2 regions of the Amedibacillus sp. YH-ame6 genome follow, and region 1 is predicted to be linked to the other one. Evidence: predicted binding sites of a transcription regulator. Region 1 holds the regulator's gene; the other holds the start of a gene.
The links. Region 1 encodes HrcA, which represses chaperone genes, less so after heat shock. Its sites were predicted from a motif close to TTTTAGCACTNNNNNNNNNNNAGTGCTAAAA; they were not measured.
Positions count from the first base shown of each region.

Region 1 (15,579 bases):
GTGATGATCAATTTAGGGGTTGTAGTGGGTCTATTTCCTGTGACTGGAATCACCTTGCCATTTATTTCCTATGGAGGAAGTTCCTTGATTGTTATGATGGGTTCTATGGGTTTGTTGATGAGTATCGCCAACGAGAGTTGAAAAAGCCCTAAAAATTATTCTCTAAATAAAGAGAACATGGTATAATAAACACTAAGGAGTGATTTCATGAAAATGCTGATCGTCACTGGAGGAACTGGTGGTCATATCTACCCAGCTATCGCTTTAGCGGATGCTGCAAAACAGAGATATAAAAATATTGATATCCTGTTTGTAGGAAATGATGATCGAATGGAAGCGAGTGAAATCCCAGCACATGGCTATGCATTCAAAGGTTTGCATGCATGTGGATTGACTGGAAATGTATTTCATAAAGCGAAGGCGATTTTATTGATGATGAATGCATATCGTAAAACACTGCCTATAGTAAAAGAATTTCAACCAGATATTGTGATTGGGTTTGGTGGTTATGTTAGTGCGCCAGTAATGTTAGCGGCACATGCAAAACACATACCTACAATGATTCACGAACAAAATTCCATTGTTGGTGTTTCTAATAAAATGGTCGCAGACAAAATGGATGCGATTGTGATTTGTTATGAAAAATGCTTTGAAGAATTTGGAAGAGAAAAAACTAGATTATTAGGAAATCCAAGAGCTGGTAATGCGGTACAAAGCGTATTTGATAAAGAATATTATGAATCGTTAGGGTTGTCGTTAGACAAACCATTGATTTTAGTTGTTATGGGTTCTTTAGGATCCACTTCTATCAATGCGATTATGAAAGATGTTTTACCACAGGTAAGTGATCAATATCTAATCTTATTTGTAACGGGAAAACAAAATTTACAAGATATAAAAAAAGAAGTAACAGCAAAGCATGTAATTGTTGTGGATTATGTAAAGCAGTTGGATATTATGGCACATGTGGATTTGATTATTTGTCGTGCTGGAGCAACCACTGCAGCAGAGATTACGGCACTAGGTACGCCTAGTATTTTAATTCCTAGTCCTTATGTAGCACATAACCATCAGTTTTATAATGCTTCTGTATTGGTAGATAAAAAAGCTGCATTTATGATTGAAGAAAAAGATTTAAATGCGGAAACATTAAAGAAAAAGATTGACATGATTATGTCGAATGAACAATTGCGTAGTGAAATGAAACAACATGCACTAGAACTTGGAAAACCAAATGCATGCCAAGATATATTAGATTGGTGCGACGAAATGAAAAAGGTGAAATGAATTGATGAATATTGAGAAAAGACTACAACCATATGCGGATGTTGAATGTGATGTGCCGTTAAGTTCACGAACAACCTTTCGTATTGGTGGAAAATGTAAATATTTTATATATCCAAAAAATGAATTAAATTTACTTCGTATTTTGGATATCCTTGAAGAAGAAAATATCCCATGCCGTGTATTTGGTAAGGGTAGTAATATTTTATGTAGTGATGACGATTATGAAGGGGCGATTTTGTGCTTAGATCGTTATTTTACAGATTTCACATTTGAAGAGAGTGGGGAATGTGTGGTGCAAGCAGGAGCTAGCATCATTTTATTGGCTCATGAGGCAATGAAGCAATCGTTTAGTGGATTGGAATTCGCAAGTGGAATTCCTGGTACTATTGGTGGCGCTGTATTTATGAATGCCGGGGCATATAAGAGTGATATGTCTAAAATATTAAAAGAAGTATATGTGGTACAAGATAAAAATATCGTGACTATGGATGTGAAGGAACTTGCCTATAGTTATCGTCACTCTATTTTTCAATCCAATCGTGATTGGATTATTATTGGGTGTCGTATACAATTGCAGCAAGGAGATCAAAAAGAAATTCGTGACTTGATGGATTCTAGAAGAAAACGTCGTATGGAGTCACAGCCTTTGGATAAACCATGTGCTGGAAGTATGTTTCGTAATCCAGAAAAGTATCAGGCATGGGAGTTGATTGAGAAGATTGGATATCGTGGGAAACGTATTGGTGGAGCCATGGTTTCTGATAAACACGCAAACTTTGTGGTGAATGAAGATCACGCACGAGCAAGTGATGTGAAGGAACTTGTAGAACATATACAGCAGGAAGTAAGAGAGAGTTTCGATGTAGAATTGATTACGGAAGTTGAGCAATTTAATTGGAAGAAATAGAAGATATTCTATACGATGATGTCGAAGCCAAATATCTTGCCCTGCAAAACAAGAAGAAGAATCGAAAAAAGAAAAGAAGAAAAATTAAAGTGTTTACCGTGTTGATACTATTTGTATTTGGGTTTTTATACTTTAGCAGCGATTTATCAAAAGTAAAGTCATTGGATGTAAGTGGAAATGTATTCTATACAAAAGAGACGGTATTGAAGAAAGCACAGCTTTCTTATAATACCCGATACATAGTAATACCAAAGTTTTATATCGAATGGAAACTAGAACAAGATGAACTCATTGAAGATGTTCGTGTAAAGAAGAATTTAAATGGTGTCATTTCTATTCAAGTGAAAGAAAAGACAATTGTTGGATATTATATAGAAGATAGTAAAAACTATATTTTGATGAACGATGGTTCTAAGAAAGAAATAGAACAAGAATATTTGTCATCCATCGTAAACTTTCCTTTGATTGATGGATTTGATAATGCACAACGAAAGAAATTAGCCAAAGCATTTGGGGCTAAGAATGAAGTAAAGCCAGAAATATTACGTATGATTTCAGAAATCGTACCATATGCGACAAGTTATGATGCACATATGGCAAAGATTGTCATGCAAGATGGAAACGTAATTTATACATCGTATGAATCCATTCCACTTTTAAATAGTTATCTAGAAACCATTGTAAAGTTGAATAAAGATCATGCATGTTTATGGCCTGATATTAATACGGGAAGTATTCAATCTTCGGATTGTACCATAAAAGAATAATCACAGTATTGGATTTCCTTTTGTAATTTGGTATAATTAAAAAGATATAAGGAGGAATTTTATGTCAATCTCTAAAAGTACACAGTATGGTAATATAAATATTTCAATGGATGCGATTGCTTCTTTGGCAGGTGGAGTCGTAACAGAATGCTATGGTGTTGTTGGAATGGCATCTCAGAAATTCGTGAAAGATGGTATTGCGGAATTATTAAAGAAAGAGAACTATACAAAAGGTATCGTTGTACGTCAGGAAGAAGACGGCTTAGAACTTGATTTGTATGTGATTGTTTCACACGGTATCAAAATCAGCGAAGTTGTTCATGAAGTACAAGAACGAGTAAAATATATGTTAGAAAAATCTTTAGAACTGGAATTCAACAAAGTCAATGTGTTTGTCCAGGATGTGAAAGTCATTAAGTAGGTGTAATTGAAAATGGATATGATTAGTGGAAAACTGTTTAAGGATATGTTAGCAAGTGGTGCCAACAACTTGTCAAATAAGTTCAGTGAAATTGACGCATTGAATGTCTTCCCAGTACCAGATGGTGATACGGGGACAAACATGTCTTTAACCTTTAGTGCAGGTGTAAAAGATGCACTTGCATGTCATAGTGATGATGTGTGTGAAATTGCTAAGGTTCTTTCGAAAGGACTTTTAATGGGAGCTAGAGGAAACTCTGGGGTTATTACATCTCAGATTTTTAGAGGTCTTTATCAAGGCGTAGATGGTATGAAGGAAGTCAATGGCTTCCAGTTAGCCAATGCTTTGGTAAGTGGATCACGTGTTGCCTATAAGGCAGTTATGCGTCCTGTAGAAGGTACCATTCTTACCGTAGTTCGTGAAGCAGCAGATTATACATATGCGTTTGCGAGCGGGAAAGAAGACGTCACTTGTTTAGAAGTTATGGAAAAGATGGTATTAGAATCTAAAGAAAGTTTAGAGCGTACACCAGATCTTCTACCAGTTCTAAAAGAAGTAGGCGTTGTAGATAGTGGTGGAGCTGGATTATTAACTATTTTTGAAGGTTTCCTTTCAGCTATGAAAGGGACTGTGATTGAAAAAGAAGATGCTAGCGAACATAAAGAAGTTGCTGGTGCTGCGATGGAGAGTGAAGAATTTGGATATTGTACAGAATTCATCATTCGTTTATCAAGCAGTGGTATGCAACACTTTAAAGAAGAAGCATTAAAGAATTCATTGGCACGTATTGGTAATTCTATCGTATGTGTTCAAGATGATGATATCGTAAAAGTGCATGTTCATACATTAACACCTGGAGAAGCATTGAATCTAGGACAACGTTATGGTGAATTTGTGAAGTTAAAGATTGAAAACATGCAGGAACAACATGAGAATATCATGATGAATGCAAGTGTAGAAGCTGCACCAAAAGAAGAAAAACCAAAACAGAAGTACGCCATCATTACGGTTGCGGCTGGAGATGGTTTACGTGATATGTTCACAGAGTTACGTGCTGATTATGTAATCAGTGGTGGTCAAACAATGAACCCATCTACAGAGGATTTTGTAGAAGCCATTAACGAAGTGAATGCAGAAAACATTTTCATTCTTCCAAACAACTCTAATATTATCTTAGCGGCGCAACAAGCAGCTACGGTATGTGAAGATATGAACGTACATGTAATTCCGAGTAGAAGTATTCCACAAGGATTATGCGCATGTATCAACTTTAATCCAGATGTTGACTTTGATATGAATCTTTCAGAAATGAACGATGCCTTATCTCTTGTGAAGACTGGACAAATTACGTATGCAATCAAAGATACAACATTCGAAGGCATGGAGATTAAAGCTGGAGATTATATGGGTATCAAAGAAAAAGATATTGTAATTTCGATTACAGACAAAATGGAAGCGACAAAACAATTGATTGATCAAATGGTCGATGAAGAAAGTGAAATCGTAACCTTAATCTATGGTGAAGATGTAAATGAAGAGGAAGCGAATGCCATTTCTTCCTACATCGAAGATAAGTTCGATGTAGAAGTAGAAATGAACAATGGTATGCAACCAGTATATTCCTTCATCATTGGAGTAGAGTAAAACGTAAAAAGTGCCTAACGGCGCTTTTTTATATGATTGAATTTTTATTTTCATGTATGATATGATACTAGAAACAAATATATTGGAGAAATTATATGAACGTAGATTGTAAAAAATATCCTACATTTGATATACATAAGGACACGCATTTATTTATAGAACCACATCCAAAATTAAGCGATTGTATAGCACATTATACGTATATGCAAGATCAATGTTTTGAACAAAATGCCAGTTTAACACTGGTTCCAGATGCAGCAGGTTGTTTGGTCTTACAAGATAGTGGGAATGGTCTTGAGTGTATGTTTTGGGGACCTACTACAAGAAGTGTAAAGGTACATGCAAATCCTAATCTTCATTTTCGCTTCTTTGTGGAATTTCACCCAACAGGTGCCTATGCATTGTTTCATCATGATTTGAACGCGTATATAAATATATTAGCGGATTTGAAGGAAGTGGATGAGACAGTGGAAACAAAGATGATAGAGGCATATCATACATCTTCGTACTTGCATACCTTTGTACAACGAGTGGATGAGATCTTTTTAGAACTATTACATAAGAATGAAGAAGAAGATAAAAAGCTAAAAGCTTTTGTATTACAGCCAAGTAAAATTGAGGGAATGGGGTATAGCAAGCGCCATGTTCAACGTTTATACCAAAAACAACTTGGGTGTAGTCGAAAGGACTATCAACGCGTAGAACGTATCAATCAAGCAGTAAAACAACTTCAAGAAACAAGTGACAGTGTAGCAGTGGTTGCTCAAGCATGTGGGTATTATGATGAATCGCATTTTATTCGTGATTTTAGTAGTGTGTTGGGTGTATCTCCAAAACAATACAAAGAAACTATGTCCGTTTTTTACAATGAAGAACGCAAGTTCTAAAGTATACTATACTTACTAAAGGAGGTACTTATGAAATATCAAGGAATATGTATGGCATCAAGAGATTTAGAGAAAACAAAAGCATTTTATAAGAATTTGTTAGGCGCAAGAGTGATTCAAGATTTTGGTGAGAATATTACGTTAACTGGTGGGTATTCTTTTCAAATCTTACATAGTTGGATGAATTTTCTAGGAAAAGAAGAAAATGAAGTTGTGTTCGGTGGAAATACACAAGAACTTTATTTTGAACATGATGATTTAGAAGAAATCATGGATAAGATAAAACAGTATCAAGTAGAATGTATCCATGAGATACAAGAACACTCTTGGGGACAAAGAGGAATCCGTTTCTATGATCCAGATAAACACATCATCGAAGTAAGTGAAAGTATGTCTTGTATGGTAAAACGAATGAAACAACAAGGAATGAATGAACAAGAAATTCATCAAAAGACGGGATTATCCGTGGCCATGGTAAAACGATTTTTAAGTAAATAGTAAAAAAAGCTAGATTTCATAGCTTTTTTTTAGATATGACACAGGTTGTCATATCTGGTGTGCTATACTTTCTAAAAAGAGGAGGAAGTTCATGACAACAGCAACTATAGAATTTGAGATAGAGAAAAGTGTAGAGGAAGTATGGAACGTAATAACGGATTTACAGCAGTATGAATGGCGAAGTGATATTCTTCAAATTAAAATTCTTGATGATAAAACCTTCATAGAAGTATCCAAAGATGATATTGAAACGACATTTACCATTACCTCTTTTGAAGTGGGTAAGCGATATGCCTTCGATATTGATAATAAAAATATGAAAGGGCATTGGATAGGTTTGTTTGAGAAAACAAATAAGGGAACCAAAGTAATCTTTGAAGAACAAGTAGAAGTAAAACATCCGATTATGAACTTGTTTTTGAAGAAATTTCTTACCAAACAACAAACAACATATGTAGATGATTTGAGAAATGTATGGAAATAGGATACCAAGCGTATTCTATTTTTTTAAAATAAACAGTATATAACAGTTGACAACAGTTATATACTGTTATATACTGTTTATAGAACAGGAGGAGATTATGAAAATAATTATCAGTAATGCATCCATGGTACCAATCTATGAACAAATCATGGATCAAATAAAGAGTGCCATTGTAAAAGGGGATACATCCTTTGAAGAAGCGCTCCCATCTGTTCGCTCACTGGCAAAAGATCTTAAAATCAGTGCATTGACAGTAAAGAAAGCCTATGACAATCTTGAACGTGAAGGTTTCATCGTTACCATACATGGGAAAGGTAGCTTTATTGCGAATACAAATGCAGATTTATTGTTAGAGGAGCAGAAAAAAGAAGTAGAAGCTGATTTGGAAAAGGCCGTCCAAAAGGCGAAACAATGTGGAATGAGTCTTCAAGAGATTCAAGATTTAATTACACTTATTATGGAGGGATAACTTATGATGCTGGAAATGAAAGATGTTAGAAAACAATACGATCGATTTTTGTTAGATTGTACTTTACGAATAGAAGAGGGGCGCGTTGTAGGCCTTGTTGGTCAAAATGGAGCAGGTAAGACAACTACATTTAAAGCAATGCTTAATCTTATTGATATTGATGCAGGTACCATTTCCTTATTTGGTAAAACACATGATCAATTAAGTGTAGAAGATAAGATGAAGATAGGCGTTGTGTTAAGTGATGCAGGATTTTCAGAATATCTGAATGTAAAAGGTGTTCTATCCATTGTACGTAACTTATATAAGAATTTCGATGAAGCTGAATTTTTGAAGAAGTGTGCAACTTTTCAAATACCGATGGATAAAAAAATAAAAGATTTCTCAACAGGGATGAAGGCAAAATTGAAATTGATTGTGGCGATGAGTCATGATGCGAAAGTATTGATTTTAGATGAACCTACAGCTGGTTTGGATGTCATTGCACGTGATGAATTATTAGATATGTTACGAGGGTATATGGAAGATGAAACACATTCCATCTTGATCAGTTCTCATATTTCATCTGATTTAGAAAGCTTATGTGATGACTTCTATATGATCCATAATGGAAAGATTGTACTACACGAAGATACAGACGTACTCTTAAGTGACTATGGAATTTTAAAAGTAAGCGAAAAGCAATTTCAAACATTAGAAAAACAATATATTCTAAAAGTAAAAGAAGAATCATTTGGATATCGTTGTTTAACGAAAGAAAAACAGTTCTTTATGGATAATTACCCAGATATCGTTGTGGAAAAAGGAACGATGGATGAAATGATTTTAATGATGGTGAAAGGAGACTCTATATGAAAGGTTTACTCATAAAAGATTTTCAAGTATTACGTACCAATCGACAATTGTTAATCGTTGTACTCGCAATGTTTGTATTCTTTGGTTTAACCCAAGATGGTGCTAATGTCTTTATGGTGAGTTATGTGACCGTGGTATCAGGCATGTTGGTTATGAGTACCATTTCTTATGATGAACTCGATCATGGCTACTCCTTCTTATTTACACTTCCTATTACACGTTCTTTATATGTACGTGAGAAATACTTGTTTGGATGTATCTTGTCATTCAGTGGATGGTTATTATCTTCTCTTGTATCCACTGGATTATATATGGCACGCTCTTCTGTTATCAATTGGTCCCAATGGGGATTTACGCTAGGTGCTTTTATCTTCATCATCTTCATTCTATTAAGCGTGATGTTGCCAGTACAACTAAAGTTTGGTGGAGAAAAAGGAAGAATTGCCCTGATTGGTATGATTGCGGGAGCATTTGCGGTAGGTGCACTTGTGATAACGGCAGCAAAATACTTCAACATTGATTTTACTTCTTTGTATCAAATGGTAGAATCCATGGGTTCGCTAGGTATTGTGGCGGTAGTGGTTGTGGTAACATTGGCAATCGTGGCAGTATCTTATCGCATTTCTTTAAACATAATGAACAAAAAACAATTCTAAGACATATACGATACCTCATAAAGTATGCTATAATAGCACTACTTGTGAGGTATTTTTATGGAACATGAACAATTAGAAGAAGTTAGCTTAAACTGGAGAAAAGAAGTACAAGAAATCTATGCTTCCTTTGTTGCATCAAAACAGATTTTATCCGATGCAAAGAAAGAACAATTGCATACATTGTTGAAAAATCGTGAAGCTGAAGTAAGTATTGATGAGTATGTAAATATCATGTATATGGAAGGCAAAACATACGAGAGTGAAGGCAATCGCAATGCAGCAAGATATTGTGCTATGCGTATTTTATGGATGAAAGAATGTTACGAAAAGCCAAAGAAGAAAAGACCTAGGTTTTTAGACATGCATCCTTATACCTTCCGTGATGAAGTATTAGCGTTTGTTCGTGAATATACAGATTTTCTAACAGAAACATACGCAACCATCAATCGCAAATTACTTATTATCAGTGGACTTCTATTAGTTGTAGTGATTGTGATATTATTCTTTGTGTTGCAGGTGAATATTCTTCTTGCAATCGTCGAGGGAATCGGACTATGTGCATTGAATTTCTGGTTACAGAAAAGAAAGCTTCCAGAGATGTTTCAAAAGAATCAAACCAATGTGATTGAAAAATATATCGATGCGGATCTTTTAGAATTTGATCGCTCATATCGAGTGTTTTAATTTATTTTAGATATGTGATACAATGTAATTGTTATCATAATTCTACGTAGGGTGTTGAAAATTTTATTATATAATATTTAGTTAAAGGAGATCGTATGGAAACTTTGAGTAAAACTTTTAAATATAAATATGAAATTGCTCTCATAACATTACATATTTTTATCACTTCATATTGTGTCTTTAGTAACCAAATGCAAGTTCAATATACGATGGCGTTTATCATGGTATTTGTCCTCTTTTTCCTAATACATAAGAACTATGTAAATGCAAAACTATACGCTATTGGTATCATTTGTTTACTTCTAGGTTTTGTTTGTCTTCTTTGTCTTTTAAATAACAAAGCTTATGTGGAGGTAATCAACGCATATTGTACACATTTGTTTTTACTTTATACAAGCATTTATATAAGGAATAGAATGTCTAAATTTTAAATAACAGATGTCAGGAATATGTTCATAATAGAAGAATAGATAAGCTATACGGTAATGTTTGGAAGTTCATTATACTAGCAAATAAAGGATTCATTCTTATACAAAATAGGAATGGGTCCTTTCTACATTATGGAAAATGATGTTAATTTGATGTTTTTAGCACTAAAGTGTTGACAGTGCTAAAAAACTGTCATATACTATTAGCAGACATAGAGGATGAGTGCTAGAAAGGAGTGAATGGAATGTTAACAAACCGTCAGACATTGATTTTTAAAGCCATCGTTGATGAGTTCACGAGAACGGCAGAACCCGTTGGTTCCAAGTCCTTGATGGATATGTTAGATTTTGTTTGCTCAAGTGCTACGATTCGTAATGAAATGGCAGCGTTAGAAGAGCTAGGGTTGCTAGAAAAGACCCATACATCAAGTGGTCGTATCCCAAGTAGCAAGGGATATCGCTTCTATGTTGAACATCTAATGGAGAAGCAACTAGATGATACCGTTAAGAATTCTTTAACGCAAATCTTCAGTGAGCGTCATTACTCCATAGAGGAAATCGTCAAGAAGAGTTGTGATATACTTTCTCAGATGACATCCTTAACATCCATTGTATTAGGTCCTGAAAGCCGTACCCAAACCTTACAGCATATTCAATTATTCCCTTTGAGCGAAAGAAGTGCTGTAGCAGTCTTTATCACAGACCATGGGCATACGGAGAACAAGACATTTAACTTTAATACAGATGTTGGTGTAGAGGACATCAAAACTTGTTGTAACTTATTGAACGATAAGTTAGCAGGAACCCCAATCAATGAAATTGTAGTGCGTATGAATGAGATTGAGCCATTGCTTGCATCTCATGTAGCTCGTCATGAGGTGTTATTTGAAGCCTTTGTGAACGCATTTATGCGATTTGCGACAAACAATGTGTATTGTAGCGGTCAATCCAACATGCTCTATCAACCGGAATTTGCGGATATAGAGAAGTTAAAGGAATTGATGAAAATGCTAGAAGATAGTTCTTTGTTTCGTCAGATTGCGAACCATGAAGGAAATATGGCAATTGAAATTGGTGGAGAACATGAACTTATTCAAGTCAACAATGTGGCGGTCATTTCTTCGAAGTTCAAAATCAATGATGATGAACAAGGGGAGCTAATGATTGTTGGACCTACTCGCATGCAATATAATCGTGTGGTTGCGTTGATGGAGTATATGAGTAAAGTAATTGAAGATATGTATAGGAATGAACGATAGGAGGTCAACATGCAGGACGAAAAAGATGTAGTAGAAAAAGAAACATGTGATTGTGAATGCAATGAAGAAGTTGTTAATGAAGAAAACAAAGAAGTAGAACAGGCAGAGGCTTCCAAAGAAAGCAAGGAAGATAAAAAATCTAGTAAGTTTGGTAAGAAAAAGAAAATTGAAGAATTAGAAGAAGAAATTATAAAATTAAAAGAAGAAATCGCCGCTAGTAAGAATGCTTATTTCAAAGCATATGCAGATGCGGAAAACTTGAAGAAACGTTTACAAAGCGAAGCAGACAATGTTCGTAAATATCGTATTCAAGGATTTGCTTCTGAAGTATTACCAATTATTGATAACCTAGAGCGTGCGCTTAGTGTAAAGAGCGAAGATGAAGCATTAAAAAACTATGTAAAAGGGTTTGAAATGATTTATCAGCAGTTGATCACCGTACTAGATAAAGAAGGCGTTAAAGAAATTGAAGCGTTGAATCAACCATTTGATCCAAACATCCATCAAGCATTGATGCAAGAAACTATAGAAGGTGTGGAATCAGGAATTGTTGTGGAAGTGCTTCAAAAAGGATATATGTTAAAAGATCGCGTATTACGCGCTACACTTGTAAAAGTAAGTGAATAAAATAGGAGGAAATGAACATGAGTAAAATTATTGGTATTGACTTAGGTACAACAAACAGTTGTGTGTCTGTAATGGATGGTGGAGAATGTAAAGTAATTACAAATCCAGAAGGAAATCGTACAACTCCATCTGTTGTGGCTTACAAAAACGGTGAAAGAATCGTTGGTGACGCTGCAAAACGTCAGGTAGTAACAAACAAAAACACAGTAAGTTCTATCAAACGTTTAATTGGTACAAATGACAAAGTAGAAATGGAAGGGAAACAATACACTCCTCAAGAAATTTCTGCAATGATTCTTCAATATTTAAAAGGTTATGCAGAAGATTATTTAGGTGAAAAAGTTGAAAAAGCAGTTATTACAGTACCTGCATACTTCAACGATGCACAGCGTCAAGCTACAAAAGATGCTGGTAAAATCGCTGGATTAGAAGTAGAACGTATCATCAATGAACCAACAGCTGCAGCACTTGCTTATGGTATTGATAAAACAGATAAAGAACAAAAAGTTCTTGTATATGACTTAGGTGGAGGAACATTTGACGTTTCTATCCTTGAGTTGGCAGATGGTACATTTGAAGTATTATCTACAAACGGAGATACAAAACTTGGTGGAGATGACTTTGATAATGTGATCGTTGATTGGATGGTAGATACATTCAAGAAAGAACAAGGTTTTGATTTACGTAAAGATACAATGGCAATGCAACGTTTAAAAGAAGCTGGAGAAAAAGCGAAAAAAGATTTAAGTGGTGTTGTTCAAACACAGATTAGTTTACCATTTATCTCTGCAGGTGCAGATGGACCTCTTCACTTTGAAGCAACTTTAACACGTGCTAAATTTGATGAAATGACAAAGACATTAGTAGAACGTACAATGGAACCAGTACGTAATGCATTACGTGATGCGGGTCTTACAAAAAATGATATTCACCAAGTATTATTAGTAGGTGGATCTACTCGTATCCCTGCTGTTCAAGAAGCAGTGAAGAGTGTATTAGGAAAAGAACCAAACCGTTCTGTAAATCCTGATGAAGTTGTAGCAATGGGTGCAGCAATTCAGGGTGGAGTTATCCAAGGAGATGTAAAAGACGTATTATTGTTAGACGTTACTCCATTGAGCTTAGGTATTGAAACAATGGGTGGAGTTATGACAGTATTGATTCCACGTAATACAACTATCCCAACAAGTAAATCACAAGTGTTCTCAACTGCAGCTGACAACCAGCCAGCAGTAGATATCCGTGTATTACAGGGAGAACGTCCAATGGCAAACGACAACAAAGAATTAGGTATGTTCAAGTTGGATGGTATTGCGCCAGCACGTCGTGGTGTACCTCAAATCGAAGTTACCTTCGATATTGACGTTAATGGTATCGTGCATGTTTCCGCAAAAGATAAAGGAACTGGTAAAGAACAATCTATTACGATTCAAAATACAAGTGGATTAAGTGATGAAGAAATCGATCGTATGGTTCGTGAAGCTGAGGAACACAAAGCGGAAGATGAACAACGCAAAGAAGAAATCGATTTACGTAACCGTGCAGAAGGATTCATTGCACAGATTGACGGTATGTTAGCAGATAGCGGAGATAAGATTGATGCTGCTCAGAAAGAAGAAACTCAGAAACTTCGTGATGATCTTCAGAAAGCATTAGATGACAACGATATGGCTAGTGTAAAAGAGAAATTAGATGCTCTTGAAAAAGCTGCTCAGGCTGCAAGTGCTCAAATGTACCAACAACAACAAGCTGGTGGTGCTGATGCAGGTGCAACTGGAGCAAATGACGATAACGTTGTAGATGCAGAATTCGAAGAAAAGAACTAATTAACATAACGACAAAACAAGTGCATGCGCTTGTTTTGTCTGTTGCATAGTATTGTGTTTTCTAAGGGAAGACAAGTATGAAGAATTCATTAGGAAGGTGATGACATTGGAAAAAAGAGATTATTATGAAGTCCTTGGTCTACAAAAAGGGGCCAGTGACGATGAAATAAAAAAAGCATATCGTAAGATGGCCAAGAAATATCACCCAGACATTAATAAAGACCCAGGGGCAGAAGAAAAGTTTAAGGAAATCAACGAAGCGAATGAAGTACTAAGTGATCCTCAAAAGAAAGCTACCTATGACCAATTTGGTCATGCTGGCATGGATGGTGCTGGTGGTTTTGGCGGAGGACAAGGCTTCGGTGGATTTGATGACCTTGGAGATATTTTCGGTTCTTTCTTTGGCGGTGGTTTTGGTGGTGGTTCATCTCGTCGTCAAAGCAATGGTCCACGTAAAGGAAATGATCGTTTTATGCAGATGCGCATTGATTTTATGGATGCCATCTTTGGTAAAACAGAAACAGTTAGTATTGATGTAGATGAACAATGTGATGAATGTATGGGAAGTGGCGCAAAATCTAAGTCCGATATTAAATCATGTTCACGTTGTAATGGTACGGGAAGTGTCACAACACAACAACGTACTCCATTTGGTGTATTCCAATCCCAAAGTGTATGTCCAGAATGTAATGGTAGTGGAAAGACAATTGCGAACAAATGTTCAAAATGCCATGGCAAAGGATATGAACATAAACGTGTAAAATTAGATATTAAGATTCCTGCAGGAATTCAATCTGGTCAACAGGTGAGAGTACAAAACAAAGGAGAACGTGGTATCAATGGTGGTGCTAATGGAGATTTGTACATTGAGGTTTTAGTCACAAGACATAAACAATTTGTACGTGATGGAAACGATATTCGTATTTCCATTCCATTGAGTGTTATTGATGCAGTATTAGGTTGTAAAGTAGATGTTCCTACTGTATATGGAGATGTAGAATTATCCATACCAGCAGGTACACAACATGGGCAATTGTTTCGCTTAAAAGGAAAAGGTGTAAAAACAACACGAGGTCAAGGTGATCAATATGTTGAAGTACAACTAGAAATTCCTACGAAGATTAGCAAAGAAGAACGTGAACTTTACGAAAAGATTAAAAAGAAACAAGAACACGAATCCCCATTTGATAAATTTAAGAAAGCTTTCAAATAGATAAAATAAAGCGGAATTCAACTTCTGCTTTTTTTAAAAACTCATAAAATGATTTTATTTTAAATAAATATTGTTAAAACGCTTAAATTGGTGTATTATATATAATATAAACGGAAAAGGTGATTTTATATGAAGATTTTCAAGATAAAGGCATCAGGATTATATTTGCTAAAAGATGAATTGGAGATTGACTTTTATGCCGAACAACGGGTCAGCGAATCAAACACAGAAACGATGACCAATGTATTTTCTAATTTTTATATAAATAATGTTATTTCATTTAATGGTGTTAATGCTTCTGGAAAGACAACTATTTTAAAAATTATTGCTTTTGTTATTAATATGTTAAATAATGAGCCAATCCACTCAAATGAAAGCAATGATATTTTGAAGTGTATGAAAAATACTGCTAAATTTGAAGTCTATTTTTATGGTGAAAACAATGAATTTATAAAATTGGAAACGATTATTGGTGTTAAAGTTGATAAAAATACAGAAGTGCCAACTTATTTCATAGAAAGAGAAAGCCTGTGGAAAAAGGATGCTTTAAAAATAAAAACCAAGAAATCATTATTTGATTTTGATAATTTGAGTCCGTTTCAAATACGTGAGAAAGATGAAGAATTTCTTATGGATGATGTCAGCATTATAATTTCTTATAACAAAA
Region 1 covers NZ_JBSPEZ010000014.1:63,292-78,870, forward strand. Annotated here, with positions in the region: gene ftsW (putative lipid II flippase FtsW) at 1-141, shown strand, start outside; gene murG (undecaprenyldiphospho-muramoylpentapeptide beta-N-acetylglucosaminyltransferase) at 208-1,287, shown strand; gene murB (UDP-N-acetylmuramate dehydrogenase) at 1,292-2,194, shown strand; gene ACWG0P_RS10215 (cell division protein FtsQ/DivIB) at 2,182-2,961, shown strand; gene ACWG0P_RS10220 (Asp23/Gls24 family envelope stress response protein) at 3,023-3,382, shown strand; gene ACWG0P_RS10225 (DAK2 domain-containing protein) at 3,395-5,026, shown strand; gene ACWG0P_RS10230 (helix-turn-helix domain-containing protein) at 5,122-5,913, shown strand; gene ACWG0P_RS10235 (VOC family protein) at 5,944-6,411, shown strand; gene ACWG0P_RS10240 (SRPBCC family protein) at 6,503-6,895, shown strand; gene ACWG0P_RS10245 (GntR family transcriptional regulator) at 6,993-7,364, shown strand; gene ACWG0P_RS10250 (ATP-binding cassette domain-containing protein) at 7,368-8,219, shown strand; gene ACWG0P_RS10255 (ABC-2 transporter permease) at 8,216-8,875, shown strand; gene ACWG0P_RS10260 (hypothetical protein) at 8,933-9,559, shown strand; gene hrcA (heat-inducible transcriptional repressor HrcA) at 10,233-11,246, shown strand; gene grpE (nucleotide exchange factor GrpE) at 11,256-11,873, shown strand; gene dnaK (molecular chaperone DnaK) at 11,891-13,699, shown strand; gene dnaJ (molecular chaperone DnaJ) at 13,800-14,912, shown strand; gene ACWG0P_RS10285 (AAA family ATPase) at 15,042-15,579, shown strand, end outside.

Region 2 (15,579 bases), on a different contig from region 1:
ACCAGGCGTATTCCGCCATAACTCATATACTTCTTCATAGTCTTCCAATCTCATCACTTGTATTTTCATGTACATTTCCCTTTACTTATCAAATAGCTTTACACGACCGAATGTTTCAATGGTATCTTCTTTCACAACAACACCACCATCATCATATATCGCATATATTTTACACTGTTTCTCTTGTATCACTTTTTTCATATATTCATGTTGTACGTCTGTTTCTTCATAATGCACTTCAATGTCAAAGCCATCTACCATAAGTAAACCTTCTTCATAAGAAAAACTTGGATAATCAACATCTGGTGTTATATGGTACTCACGTAGTTGTATCATCGCTCCTGCACTATATCCTATCATTACGCCTTGATAACGAGCTAATGTTTCCTGTAAATCAAATTCATGGATACGCTTCATCATCAAATCTGGTGCACCACCTGTAAAAAATACAACACTACTATTTACAATCTTATTCTTCGCACTTTCATGACTATCTTCAAAATAATTCACCCACACGACCTGTTCCTCAGCTATCCCATAACGTTTCCAAACATCCGTATTCGCCTTATACCATACACCATTATCTTTAGCATATTGCGTATTCCAATCATCTATCGTAGTTGTATCATCCCAAAAACTAAAGGCAACGACGCATACCCTATCATTTCCATGAATATGTTTGTTAAGTGCACCAAAACACCAATCTTCATCCACACAGCTGGTATTCATCAATATATGTACACATGCTTTTCTATCCCATATGCCATCTTTGTATAGAAACGGCTGTACTTCTATAATACTGTCCATATTTAAGGGTCCATATATATGAGGATACAAAATACCTTCGCCATTATCTTCCCATTTTATAGGAGCTTGTACCAACTCCGTATCAATGCATAATAAAACCTTCTCTGTTTCATCTTTCATAAAGAAGGGTGCTACTTCATAAAAACTATTCCATGTTGAGCAATGAAGAAACCCTTCTTTTTTTATACATTGTTCCCCATAATAAGTTTTATCTTTTACTTCTTCATATTCACTTTTCAACATACAATGTAATATTTCCATATGCTTTCCTCCTTTTAAGAAAAGAGCCAGCATAGCTGACTCTTTCACATATTATTTAACTTCGCGTGTCCAACCAAAAGTATCTTCTACATCACCCCATTGTATACCAGTTAATGTATCATATAATTTTTGTGTTAACGTACCTGTTTTAAAATCATTGATAATGGTGATTTCTCCTTTGTAGTTCAATTCCCCAACTGGAGAGATTACAGCTGCAGTTCCTGTACCAAACGCTTCTTCTAAGGTACCATTTCTTCCTGCTTCCATCAAATCATCAATTGCTAAGTGACGCTCTTCAACTTCATAACCCCAAGAAGAGAGAATTTGTAGAATAGAATCACGTGTTACCCCTGGCAATACAGTTCCATCACATGGTGCAGTAATGATTTTACCATCGATTTTAAACATAACATTCATTGTACCAACTTCTTCTACATATTTACGTTCAACACCATCTAACCAAAGTACCTGTGTATAACCAAGCTTTTCTGCTTTCACTTGTGCGGCAATACTTGCGGCATAATTTCCACCACATTTCGTAAAACCTGTACCACCTTTTGTTGCACGAACGTATTCATCTTCAACATAAATTTTAATTGGATTAACACCTTCTGGATAATACGCTCCTACTGGTGATAATAAAATGATAAATTTATATGAATTGCTAGGATGCACCCCAACTGCAGCCTCACTCGCAAACATAAATGGTCGAATATACAAAGAAGTACCTTCAGCAGTAGGAATCCAATCTTGTTCATAAGCAACAATTTTTTCAACTGCTTCTACAAACATATCTTCTGGTAATTCTGCCATACATAAACGACGATTAGAATTGATCATACGACGTCCATTCATTTCAGGACGGAATAATAAGATACGTCCATCTTTTGTTCTATAAGCTTTCAATCCCTCAAAGGTTTCTTGTGCATAATGCAATACTAACGTTGCCGGGTCCATACAAATTGGCGCATATGGTTCAATCTTCGCATTGTGCCATCCCTTTTCTGTCGTCCAATCGATTGTGAACATATGATCTGTAAAGTATTTACCAAATCCTAAATTATTCTGATCTGGCTTTTCTTTCAATGTTTTAGCCTTGATGTATTCTATTTCCATAATAATCTCCCTTCTATATATTGTTTTAAGCCTACACCCAAATGCGTTATAAGTCAAGGTGTTTTCATAATTTTACATAGTTTCTTTCATAAAATGATACATATTTCATAAATATATATACAACCTACTATAGTGTCGTATTTAAGCTTTCTTCTTCATGTCTTCCAATTGTTTTTCAACAATCGTATACTGTGATTTATAGCCTTCTAATTTTTCCTTTTCTGCATTTACTTTAGCTTCTGGAGCCTTATTGGTAAAGTTAGGGTTCGCAAGCATTCCCTCTCCACGTTTAATTTCCCCTTGAAGTTTCAAAAGTTCTTTTGTAAGTTTTTCAATTTCTTCTTCAACGTTGATAATCGAAGCCAAAGGAACAGATAGTGTGCCATTTAAGATAGAACGAACCATCATTTCTTCTTCTCGATCTTCGCTTACCCAACTAGCATGACACATCTTTTGTAAGATGGCATTGATTTTTGTGTCGCTTGGCAATATATCTCCATGTTCATTTTTAATGATAACATCAATATCAAAGCTTGGTTTTAAGTTATAATCCGCTTTGATACTACGAACAGCTTCAATCATCGTAATCAACTGTTTGATAGAAGTCATTTCTTCATCACTCAAATCCACAGGAATGCTAGTTGGCCAGCAATCCAAATTAATGCTTTCCATCTCATGTGGAATTGCTTGATAAATCTCTTCACTTACAAATGGCATGAAAGGATGTAACATACGCAAGATTCCGCTTAACACACTAACCAATGTTGACTTACTTGCCATCTGTGTAACAACATCATCACTCATAAGACCAGCTTTACTTAATTCGATATACCAGCTACAGAAATCATCCCATACAAAACTGTATAATTCATTTCCAACAAGAGCATATTCATATTTATCCATGTTCGCACTAACACTTGCTAATACTTCATTGAAACGACGTAAGATCCATTTATCAATCATGGATACATTTGATAAATCAATATCTTTTACATCCATATCATTTCCACACTGCATAAGAACAAAACGAGATGCATTCCAAATTTTATTGATAAAGTTTGCACTTGATTCTACTTTCTCTTCAGAGAAACGTAAATCTTGTCCTGGTGTTGAGTTTGTTGTTAGGAAGAAACGTAATGCATCAACTCCATAATGTTCAATAACATCCATTGGATCTACACCATTCCCCAATGACTTACTCATTTTTCTACCTTGTGGATCACGAACAAGCCCATGTATTAAAACATCCTTGAATGGACGGTTCTTCATACAATAACGTGTCTGAAATGCCATACGTGCTACCCAGAAGAAAATGATATCATACCCAGTCACTAATACATCATTAGGAAAATAACGTTCTAAGTCAGGTGTTTTTTCTGGCCAACCTAAAGTAGAAAAAGGCCATAATGCACTAGAGAACCAAGTATCTAATACATCTTCATCTTGGATCCATTGATCCTTATCTTTTGGATCATCCAACCCTACATAGATTTCACCGCTCTCTTTATGATACCAAGCAGGAATACGATGCCCCCACCATAATTGACGTGAAATACACCAATCTTCAATATTCTCTAACCATTGTTGGAATGTCTTTTCAAAACGCTTAGGATAAAAATTGATACGTTGTTCTTCATCTTCTTGATGTTCTAATACATCTTGTGCCAATGGTTTCATCTTAACAAACCATTGTTTTGATAAATATGGTTCTACAATAACACCCGTTCTTTCAGAGTGCCCTACTTGATGCATATGTGTATCAATATGATCTACTACACCATCTTTTTCAAAGTCAGCGACCAATGCTTTACGACATGCGAAACGATCCATTCCTTCATATTTATGTGCCATTTCATTCATCGTACCATCTGGATGCATACAAATTGGCATTGGTAAATTATATTTCTTCGCTAAGGCAAAGTCATTTGGATCATGTGCTGGTGTACATTTCATGACAGCAGTACCAAAACTCATATCGATATAATCATCTGCCATGATAGGAAGTTCTTCTTGATTTGCTGGATTGATAACATGCATGCCAATGATATCTGTGTAACGTTCATCATCTGGATGTACAAAGATTGCCTGATCGGCAAACATCGTTTCAGGACGTGTTGTCGCAATTACCAATTCTTTTCCATTTTCTACAATTTTATATTTGAAGTAATACATCGCACCTTCGATTTCCTTGTGCAATACTTCGATATTGGATAACGCTGTCTTTGCCTGGGGATCCCAGTTAATAATACGTTCTCCTTGATAGATCAATCCATCGTTATATAAGTCCACAAACACTTTACGTACAGCGTTAGATAACCCATCATCCAACGTAAAACGCTCTCTAGTGTAATCTAAAGAAAGTCCCATCTTTGCCCACTGTGTACGAATGGTAGAAGCATATTCTTCTTTCCACTCCCAAGCACGTTCTAAGAATTTTTCACGTCCTATATCATAACGTGAAATACCTTCTCCCTTTAAACGCTCATCTACTTTTGCTTGTGTCGCAATACCTGCATGATCCATACCAGGAAGCCATAATGTATCACACCCTTGTAAACGTTTATAACGAGCTACAATATCTTGTAACGTTGTATCCCATGCATGTCCCAAATGAAGCTTTCCAGTTACATTTGGTGGAGGTATTACAATACAGAATGGATCTTTTGATGTATCCCCTGCTGTAAAATAGCCTTTCTCTAACCATGTCTTATAATGTTCTTGTTCTACTTGATTGTGATCATATTTTTGATTTAATTCTTTTCTCATCGTTATTCTCCTTTCAAATCATCTTTTAATATAGCCGCTAAGACCATATCATGATACTGTTTATCACTTAATTTCGCATACTGTCGAAGGATTCCTTCTTTTTGAAACCCACACGCCTTTAAGACATGTTCACTTCCCATATTGTCGACTTCATATTTCGCTTCTAATCGACGTACCCCTATATGCTCAAAGGCAACGTTTACTAGTTCCTTTAAGGCTTCTTTCATAATCCCCTTGTGCCAATACGCAGGATGCAGTGCATATCCAATTTCACCAATATCATCTTCTATCGTATGGACTCGTAAAGTCCCGATGACCTTTTCCTGTTCCTTCCATACCATAACCCATGCTTGTGGTATACACATCCTTTGATAAGGAAGATATCTTGTTTTGATTAGTTGTAATGTAACATCTACATCTTCGTGACATGGAAAGCTTAGATATTTTGTGACTTCTGGCGATTTATAAACTTCATACAAATCACAAGCATCCCCTTCTTCCACAGGACGAAGTAGAAGACGACTCGTTTCTACTACTGGCATATCTAAACGCATACGATCCCTCCTCAAACAAAAAAAGCATCCTACAAAGGACGCTTTACGTGGTACCACCTTATTTTACATATTATGTTATATGCCTCATTACCGTTAACGCCGGATCTGCGTATATTCCTACTTATGTTCAGAATATCAACTCCAAGACTACCTTCTACATATGTGCCTACTTTCTTTCACCAAACGAAAGCTCTCTTTGAAAACTACATATGTGTACTCCTTCTTTTCATAGTTTTTACTTTATCATTATAAACAAAAGAAGCACAAGTTTCAACAGGAACTTTTAAAAAGGCAATACAACCAAAGATTTTCCTACGACATCTTTGTTTCGATTAGCACTTCGCAAGTCCTCTTCACTTACATCATAACGCTTCGCGATACTTGCATAACTATCCTCGGGTTTTGCGACTACCATACGATAGGATGTATATGTTGTATCACTCTCTTCAAAGAGATCTTCAAATTCATCCACAACCATTCCGACTTCTTCTGGTTGCGTTACCATTTCTTCATCTTGTTCCTCTATAACAGGTTCTATAACTGGCAAAGGTACACTCTTACTTACTTCTTTATAATCTTCACTCGCCTCTTCTTTTAATCCTAAAATATTCATATTCACTGCTAGTGTTATACCATCTTCCACAACATCCGCATAATAATCTTTCACATGTAGAGCAAACGGTTCACTTGATAGTTTATAAGCAGGTGCTAACACATCCATATCCAATACTTCTTGAAATGTTTGTACATCCCCATCATCCAAACGCATGCTTCCACGAACAAACAATGGACCAGTTGCACGAACACTTCCATCTTCTTCTTTTTGATACATTAAGGCTGATTTCACTTCTAATTGATTCACTTCTTGTATTTTCTCTGCGAATAATAATTTCTTTTCAATCTTCATCGTTTTCATATGCAGGACCCTCCTATCAGTATGTATGTTGATATGGAAGAAATTATGCCATGGAATCGTACGCATATATCTACAGTTTCCAATAAAAATATGATAGAATAGATACAAGAAAAGAGGTAATCCTATGATTTTAATTGAAAGAACTAGTGTAATGAATTTTGAAAACGCAATCCGTGGCGCTCGTAACCCAATGAATAGCTGGCATCGCATGGATTCAACGTATGATGATAAAGGGAATTTCGTAATGGGACCAAATGACTTAGATTTGGCACAACGTTTAGCAAAAGCAGGAAGTGACCACCGTAAGTTTATTCGTCAAATTTTTGTATCGGTAGATTTCACTGCCCCTTTATATTGGTGGAAAGAATATGATACATACAAAGTGGCTACAGTCGCAAACTCAACATCAACGATGCATAAAATTGCCAGTAAGCCATTTGATATCAATGATTTCTCTCATGACCATATGAATGAAAAAGCATTAGATTCCCTAAAGGCAACCATTCAAGTACTAGAAGAATTACGTTTGGAATACTTAGAAACCAAAGATAAAACAATTTGGTATTCTATGATTCAATTATTGCCAAACAATTATCATCAACTTCGTACATGTTCTTTAAACTATGAAACATTAATGAACATTTACTATGCAAGAAGAGCTCATAAGTTAGATGAATGGCATGATGTATGTGCATGGATTGAATCTTTACCATATGCAAAAGAATTGATTCTTGCAGTGGAACATAAATAACAATATACAAAAAACGTCCTCTCCTAAGATTGGACGTTTTCTTATCCGCAAATATTCTTCTATAAAGATTGTTTATTTTTTGCGGCCCCATAATAATAATATACAGGAATAATATATGCACATATTTCTTTGATAACATTCTGAAGGTTGAAATCAGAATAAAAACTATTTGAGATAGCTACAAAAATAAGTACAAGACCAAAGAACATACATACTTTATAAGCTTTAGGTTTATTTGCTAATACAATTCCTGTAATACCCGCAACAATACAAAGACCAGCTTGTAACCAAGCAAGTGCCAATTGTACAAATGTAAATCCATCTGGATTTGAACCAAAGATTTGTATAGATGACCCCTTATTTAAACTTGTAATATAAACTAATAAAGCTACCAAAATGATTCCTAATACAAGTTCAAGTACCCCAGTGATTTTTAAATAATTCTTTCCTTTTGCTTCCATTTTCATTTCTCCTTTTTCTTAGCATATCATAATTTTTGTAATCTTTGCTTTTTTTGAAAAAATATTTTAAAAAGATAAACTATCGTTTTCTTATAGATATTCAAATGAAACAAACGATTAGCTGAACAAAAAAAACGTATCTTTCGATACGCTTAGGATTCAAAGATAGGAATTAAATAATCCCATACAGCTTCCATTCCTTCTTTTTTCTCTGCTGAGAAAGGAAAGAGTGGTTCATCGTAAGATAGTTTTAAAGTATCTTTGATGATTGCTAATTGATGTTTTAGTTTTGTTGATGGTACTTTATCTGTCTTTGTCGCAACTACAGCAATTGGGATTTCATAATAACGAGCAAATTCTAACATTGTCTTATCATCATCTGTTGGTTTATGTCTAGCATCGACTAACATGACCAATCCTTTTTTTTGTGTTCGACCAGAGAAATAATCCTCCATCATTTGACCAAATTTAATCAGTTGATTTTTTGATATGTTGGCATACCCATACCCTGGGACATCCACAAACATATATTTATCATCTAAATTAAAGAAGTTTAATAAACGTGTTTTACCTGGAGTGTTTCCTACATAGGCAAGCTTCTTACGTGTGCACATAGCATTGATAAAGCTACTTTTCCCTACATTGGAACGTCCTGCTAGAACGATTTCAGGTAAATCAGTTTCTGGCCAGAACTTCTTTTCTGGCGCAGAAACCACTAATTCAGCTTTCTGAAAGGTTATCATTTATTTTACCAAAGCCGCATCCAGCACTTGAGAAATACGGTCGACTGGAATGAACTTAACACTTTCTTTTACTGCAGCTGGGATATCATCTAAATCTTTCACATTTGCTTTTGGAATAACGATGGTCGAAATACCACAACGATGTGCTGCCATAGATTTTTCTCTTAAACCACCAATTGGAAGTACGTGTCCTCGTAATGTTACTTCACCTGTCATTGCTAAATCCGCTTTTACAGGAACATTACTTAAAGAGGAAATCAAGGCAGTCGTAAGAGTTACACCCGCACTTGGTCCATCTTTTGGAACCGCACCTTCTGGTACGTGAATATGAACATCACTCTTTTCAAAAATATCAGAGCTAATTTTATATTTATTCGCATTTGCTCGAACATAATCATACGCAATAGATGCGGATTCTTTCATCACATCACCCAATTGACCAGTGATCACCAATTTCCCCTTACCTTCAAAATGATTAACCTCAATCTGTAGAATATCTCCACCAAAAGAAGTATAGGCAAGTCCAGTAACTGTTCCAACTTGATCTTTTGTTTCACGTTTTCCATAATCCACTTTTTCATTACCAAGCCATTCTTTGATTAATTTCTTAGTTACTTTGATGGAACGTTTTTTATCTTTCAAGATTGCTAGAACACTCTTACGACAAATTGTCGCAATTACACGTTCTAACTGACGTACACCACTCTCTCTTGTATAATAACGTACAAGATAAGTAATCATATCATCTTCCAATTTCATTTGTGATGGTTTTAAACCATTCTCAATCAATTGTTTACTTACAAGATGACGTTTCGCTATTTCAATCTTTTCTAGTTCTGTATAAGAAGATAACTCAATAATTTCTAAACGATCACGCAATGCATTTGGAATGTTTTCCAAGTAATTTGCTGTCGCAATAAAAAGTACTTTACTTAAATCGTAGTTTTCTTCAATATAGTGATCAGAGAAGAAAGAGTTTTGTTCAGGGTCTAACACTTCTAGCATAGCACTTGCTGGATCCCCTTTATAATCACTTGCCATCTTATCGATTTCATCGATTAAGAAGACAGGATTGATAGTACCAGCTTTTTTCATTGCTTGAATGAATCGTCCTGGCATACTTCCTAGATAAGTTCTACGATGTCCTCGTATTTCAGATTCATCTTTTACTCCACCTAAAGATATTTTCACAAATTCACGTTGCAATGCTCTTGCCACAGATTTTGCAAGAGATGTCTTACCAACTCCTGGAGGACCAACAAGACAAATAATTGGCGCTTTTAAAGAATTCGTCATTTGCTTTACAGCTAAATACTCTAAAATACGTTCTTTTACTTTTTCTAATCCATAATGATCTGCGTCAAGTGTATCACTTGCCTTTGTTAAATCATCATTGTCTTTGGATTCTTGCCACCAAGGCAAATCCATTAACCAATCGATATACGTTTTGATAACACCAGTTTCACCACTTGCTGCTGGTAACATTTCATAACGTGATAATTCATCACGAACTTTTTCTTTGATATTTTCTGGATAAGGATTTTCTTCAAGACGTTTGCGAATTGCTTCTACGTCTTGATCACCATCTGGTACATCTCCTAATTCTTCTTTAATCGCTCGCATTTTCTCACGTAAGTAATACTCTTTTTGACTTTCTTCAATACGCGTTTTTACTTTATCGTTAATCTTATTTTCGATTTCAGATAATTCTTTTTCACTTTCAATTTCTTGAAGGATTAAGAATAAACGATCATTAACACCTAATGTTTCAAGTAATTCTTGGCGTTTTTCTAATGTAAAAGGAAACAACTGAGATATCTGATCTGCAAGTTGTGGCGCAGATACCCCTTTTGCTAATTCATTGATCATTTCTTTTGGAATTGCTTGAGAAACAGCTTCAATTTCTTCAAATTGCTTAGCAATTTTACGAACTAATGCAATTTCCTCCATACCATCCTGTGCAATATTTTTACGAACTACAAAGGATGTACTCATCATCGTATCATCATTGGTAACCGTTTGAATTTCAACTCTTTGAATTCCTCTAAACTTTACACGTAAATAACCTTCCATACGACGTACATGCTTAATTTGGCATAAAGTACCAAATGCATATAAATCATTTATATTCGGTTCTTCTAGTGCAAGATCTTTTTGCGCAACCAAAACAACTTGGCTTTGCTCATTCTCTTGTGCTTCTTCGATAGCACGAATCGATTTATCTCTTCCTACATCAATAATGACTTCCTGATCTGGAAATACAATAACACCACGTGTACATACCAATGGAAGTGTAGGGATCAACTCTTGTTCACTCATCTTCATTACTCCTTTCTAAGTTACAGTGTCTATCATAGCTTACACTGCATATCACAAACTCATAACTTATTATATTACTTTCAAATAGATTGTCACATAGAACATATGGAGAATCCACTCATATGCTTAGAAAATAGATGCGCACTAGCACTCTTCCTCTATGTCTGCTAATAGTATATGATATTCTATTAGCACTGTCAACTATTTAGTGCTAATTTCACATGTTTCCACACTTTTAAAACAGCATCAGAAACAGGAAAGAAAAAAGACGCGTAAGGCGTCTTTCAAGATTACTTACCAGCTGATTCTTTGATCAAATCTAATGCTTTACGAATACGTAAATCATAAGAAATAGCATCACCAGAAATAAGTTCTTTTACTTTTTCTAATGGCATGTTGTAAGTGTTCGCAACAGTTTCTAATTCTTTTTCAATATCAACTTCACTTACTTCAATTTTTTCTTCAGCAGCGATTGCCTCTAATACAAGACGTACTTTTACTTTTCCAAAAGCGTCTTTCTTCATTTCTTCACGGATACCTTCTACAGTGTTTCCAGTGATTTGTAAGAATTGTTCCATTCCAAATCCTTGTGATTGTAAACGTTGTTCGAAATCACGAACTAAGTTATCTGTTTCATCCTCGATCATAACATCAGGAATTTCAACTTCACTAGCTTCTGTAACAGCAGTTAAAATATCATTTTCAAACTTCTGCGTAGCTTCACGTTCTTTTGATTCTTCTAAGTTTTTCTTAGCATATTCTTTATATGCATCGACTGTTTCAACACCTTCAATTTTCGCCTGTTTGATCAATTCATCATTGATTTCAGGTAATACTTTAGATTTGATTTCTTTTACAGTTACTTTGAACACAACTGGTTGACCAGCAAGTTCTGCAGCTTGGTATTCTTCTGGGAAAGTTACGTTAAGATCTTTTGTATCTCCACTCTTCATACCAAGTACTTGTTCTTCAAAACCAGGAATGAAGGAACCACTTCCGATTACCAATGGATAGTCTTCACCTTTTCCGCCTTCGAAAGGTACTTCATCTTTGAATCCTTCAAAATCGATAACAGCAGTATCTCCGTTTTCAACTTTACCTTCTTCTTTTACTACTAAATCCGCAAAGCGTTCAGCTAAACGTTCAACATCTGCAGTTACATCCGCATCATCAACTTTAACTTCGTCTTTCTTAATATCTAAACCTTTGAATTTTCCAAGTTTAACTTCTGGTTTTACCGCAACGATAAATTTGAAAGTAACTTTGTCTTCATCGATACTTTCTACATCCAAAGAAGGACGAGAAACTACCCATAAGTCATGTTCTTTAATAGCTGCAGATAATGCTTCTCCCGCTACTTCATCGATTGCTTCCATTAATACACTCTGTGTACTAATTTGTTTTTTTACTAATGCAGCTGGTGCTTGACCTGGACGGAATCCTGGCAAGTTCACTTTTTTCGCCATTTTGTTGTAAGTTTTCTTTTGTGCTGCTTTCCAAGCTTCACCTTCGACACTTGTTGTTAATTCTCCTGTTGATTTTTCTTTTAATTCCCATGTTGAACTCATTGTCCATACCTCCTACTATATTTACGACAACTCATTTACTTCTTTATAAGATATCATACGTACTTAATAATAATTCATAACCCTCATATTGTGCAAGTTCTTTTTCTTCACTGAATGCTTTCCATGCATCAAATTCTTCATGAGCAAAGAATACGTAACGAGCAATCGCACAGGCTAGAGCCTCTTTTTCATCTTCATCAATATTGAAAGGTAAACGCATATAAGCTTCCTTTACAAGCGTTTCTACACACATAATGGTGAAGGTTGGATTGTCGTTTTCAAACCATTCGCGTAAGATATTGATCGCAGCACTAACTCCTTCTGCCTCCATTGGCATTTCAATGGCACAAGGAGAGAATGTTACATCCATACCTTCTACTTTACTCGTGAATTCATCCGTAATGTTTTGTTCCATCATTGCTTCAATCAGCATTGCTCGAACCAACACATTCACATCTCCAGACAAATAGTTTTGAATTGCTTCAAAATGATTACGAATATTACTTTTCTTTAACTGCTCAATCGCTAGAAACTGTTCTTCAAGTGATCCAGCGAGCATCGCATCGACATCTTCTTCCTCATAAACCTTACTTTGATTGAGTTTTAATTCACTACGACATGCATTGTAAGCTTCGATGAGTTTTGCCTCCATATTTCTTGGAATATAGGGCATAGAAAGTTCTTCTTCCAAAATCTTATAAGCACTTTGAAAGTCTTCTTCTTTCATATGATCTTCTACTTTTTTTAGTATATCTTCATAATAGGTGTCCATGTATTCTCCTTTAGCGACTAAACAATAGATAATATACCATAAATCCCATATTTTATCAATGAAATTATATTTCGATAGTGTAAATCTTATTCGGAAATGATAATGTCTCAATGTATCAATATTGAAAATGTCCAGTTTCCATCTTTCCTCCTAAAAAAAACCCATCATACGAAGGGATTTCTAACATTTGAACTCGCTCTTATTTAAGTTGCTCTTCGAATGGCAACAAGTATTTGAGATACATCTATCTCCACTTACATTCTACTATTAGATGTGTGTTGTGACAATTATGACCACTTCAAAAGGACAATATATTTTGTAAGTATAATTATATGAACGATTAGCTACACTTATACATAAAATGAAGAATGCAAATATATTTCATCTAAACAAAATTATTGATATATTAAACAAATATAAATTTTATAAAACTGCACTATGATTTACTCTTTAAATTCAATTTTTTTATCGAATACATAAGTTGATTTATGTCCATTTTTAATACTTTCCTCTGTATGACCATCATCGTATCCTATTTCTTCTAAAACTAAAATTTTATATTCTCCAACGTTACTTACATTAAAATTATATATAGTATCTCCACTATGGATTTTATTGAATGTTATATTACATTCTCCAATTCCATCCTTGCCATCACTTGTAAATGTTTTCATTGTTCTTTCTGAAATTTCAATATAATCTTTAGGGTTTAGTTGTTTTACAATATTAGTATCTGTACTTATATTATTTCCGTTATATAAATACCATTTACCGTATATTTTTTTTGGTATTATAAAACTTATAACAATAAATATTACACAGCAAATTAATATTATAAGACCTCTTTTTTTTAATTTACTCATATAAGTCCCTCCTTAAATATAAAAAAATTCATTACTTACATCATTATTATACATAATATATTCCATAAATATAAGGGATTTACAACAAATAATACAACTATATAAACTTAATTCCTCTTTTTTTGCATTCTTTTATTTGTGTTCCACAAATTCCTGCTGTACACAAAGAAAAAGACCGATAATAATCGGTCATTCTTATAAGATGGCGTCCACAGCAGGATTCGAACCTGCGACCGCACGCTTAGAAGGCGTGTGCTCTATCCAGCTGAGCTATGTAGACAGAAGTTTCTTTTAGTGCCTAACTATAATACCAAATTTCTCCGTATATTTCAACCGTTAATTTTGAATTCTGCTTGTTCCTTATAAAAGAAGAGATAGTTAGAGATAGAAAAGCGATAGGATTATACAATCTCTACCGCAAATTTATGACACAATTCTACATATTGAGCTACTAGAAATGGGTTCTTTATATCTTGTTCATCTAAACCTTGATAAACAAATAGCTCATCATATAGAACATCACTTCCCTCTATATGAAGGTATCCACTATTCGTCTCTACGCCAACAAAAATCTCACTTTCTTTAAACACCTCCGCTCGTTGTTCAAATATATGATGCGAACTAGCATTATCTTCAAGTTGATAAAGTTGTACACACATTGGTGTATTCGGTTGTACTTTCTCTAGATTGTGTTCATTCATTAAAACTTCTTTTTGAATAGCTTGTTGCCACTCCTCGTTCTCAAACGAAATACATCCATACTTTTCTTGTAGATAGGCAATCATTTCTCGAGCGGATTTTCGTGATGGTGTAATCAAGCGATGATATTGTTCAAATATTTCTTTCCATGATTGGACATCTTCCTTAGTAGCTGGTCTCATAAACATAAGAGCACCTCCCCTTTTCTTGTATTGTATCATCCCTTATCCCATAAGAAAAGAGCCTCTTAGAGACTCTTATAAACTTATTCTGTTTCGATCAAACCATAACCGCCATCGTTACGTTTATAAACAACTGCGATTTCATGAGTTTCATCATCACGATAAATAAAGAAATTATGATTTAACATTTCCATACGCATAATTGCTTCATCTAATTCCATTGTATCTGGAATAATAGATTTTGTACGTACGACTTCATCTTCTCCATTGTAGCTTTCTTCAAATTCCATTTCTTCTAAGAATGCATGAGCTAATTTCTCTTTATTCTTTCTAGTAAGTCTTGTTTTTTGACGACGAATCTGATCTTCTAACTTGTCAATTGCTAAATCAATTGCCGCATATAAATCATCATGTACGACTTCGGTACGAAGTACCGCAAATTTCGTAGGAATGGTCACCTCAATTTTTTGTTTGTTTGGATAAACTCGAACAACTACATTAGCGACAACGTTTTCTTCGATCATGAAGTACTTTTCAAGATGATCTAGCTTCTTCTCGATCTTCTCAGCGATTGCCGGTGTAACTGTAATGTTCTTGCCGTAGATTTGGACTTTCATATAAAATCCCTCCTTGTTTCTATAAACATATTATACGTTAAAAAAATGGTTTTAATAGTCTTACATTTTGTGAAATTTTGTGGTAAACTATAGTTGTATCGGGCGACTCCTGTTGATCGCTTTTTTTATACAATTTTTGTAAAGTTATAGAATGGAAATGAGGAAGCCTATGGAAAATTTAATG
Region 2 covers NZ_JBSPEZ010000008.1:75,353-90,931, forward strand. Annotated here, with positions in the region: gene ACWG0P_RS07535 (GNAT family N-acetyltransferase) at 1-69, opposite strand, end outside; gene ACWG0P_RS07540 (DUF952 domain-containing protein) at 82-1,068, opposite strand; gene ACWG0P_RS07545 (branched-chain amino acid aminotransferase) at 1,120-2,184, opposite strand; gene ACWG0P_RS07550 (valine--tRNA ligase) at 2,326-4,950, opposite strand; gene ACWG0P_RS07555 (GNAT family N-acetyltransferase) at 4,953-5,504, opposite strand; T-box leader at 5,536-5,743, opposite strand; gene ACWG0P_RS07560 (LysM peptidoglycan-binding domain-containing protein) at 5,788-6,420, opposite strand; gene ACWG0P_RS07565 (hypothetical protein) at 6,545-7,171, shown strand; gene ACWG0P_RS07570 (hypothetical protein) at 7,231-7,632, opposite strand; gene yihA (ribosome biogenesis GTP-binding protein YihA/YsxC) at 7,785-8,375, opposite strand; gene lon (endopeptidase La) at 8,376-10,694, opposite strand; gene tig (trigger factor) at 10,985-12,262, opposite strand; gene ACWG0P_RS07590 (DUF3196 family protein) at 12,306-13,094, opposite strand; gene ACWG0P_RS07595 (hypothetical protein) at 13,478-13,897, opposite strand; tRNA gene ACWG0P_RS07600 (tRNA-Arg) at 14,101-14,177, opposite strand; gene ACWG0P_RS07605 (hypothetical protein) at 14,299-14,784, opposite strand; gene hpf (ribosome hibernation-promoting factor, HPF/YfiA family) at 14,862-15,395, opposite strand; gene ACWG0P_RS07615 (DUF1893 domain-containing protein) at 15,565-15,579, shown strand, end outside.
Region 2: lon (endopeptidase La) is a predicted target of HrcA. The motif match lies at 10,881-10,911, and genes of this name have one in related genera.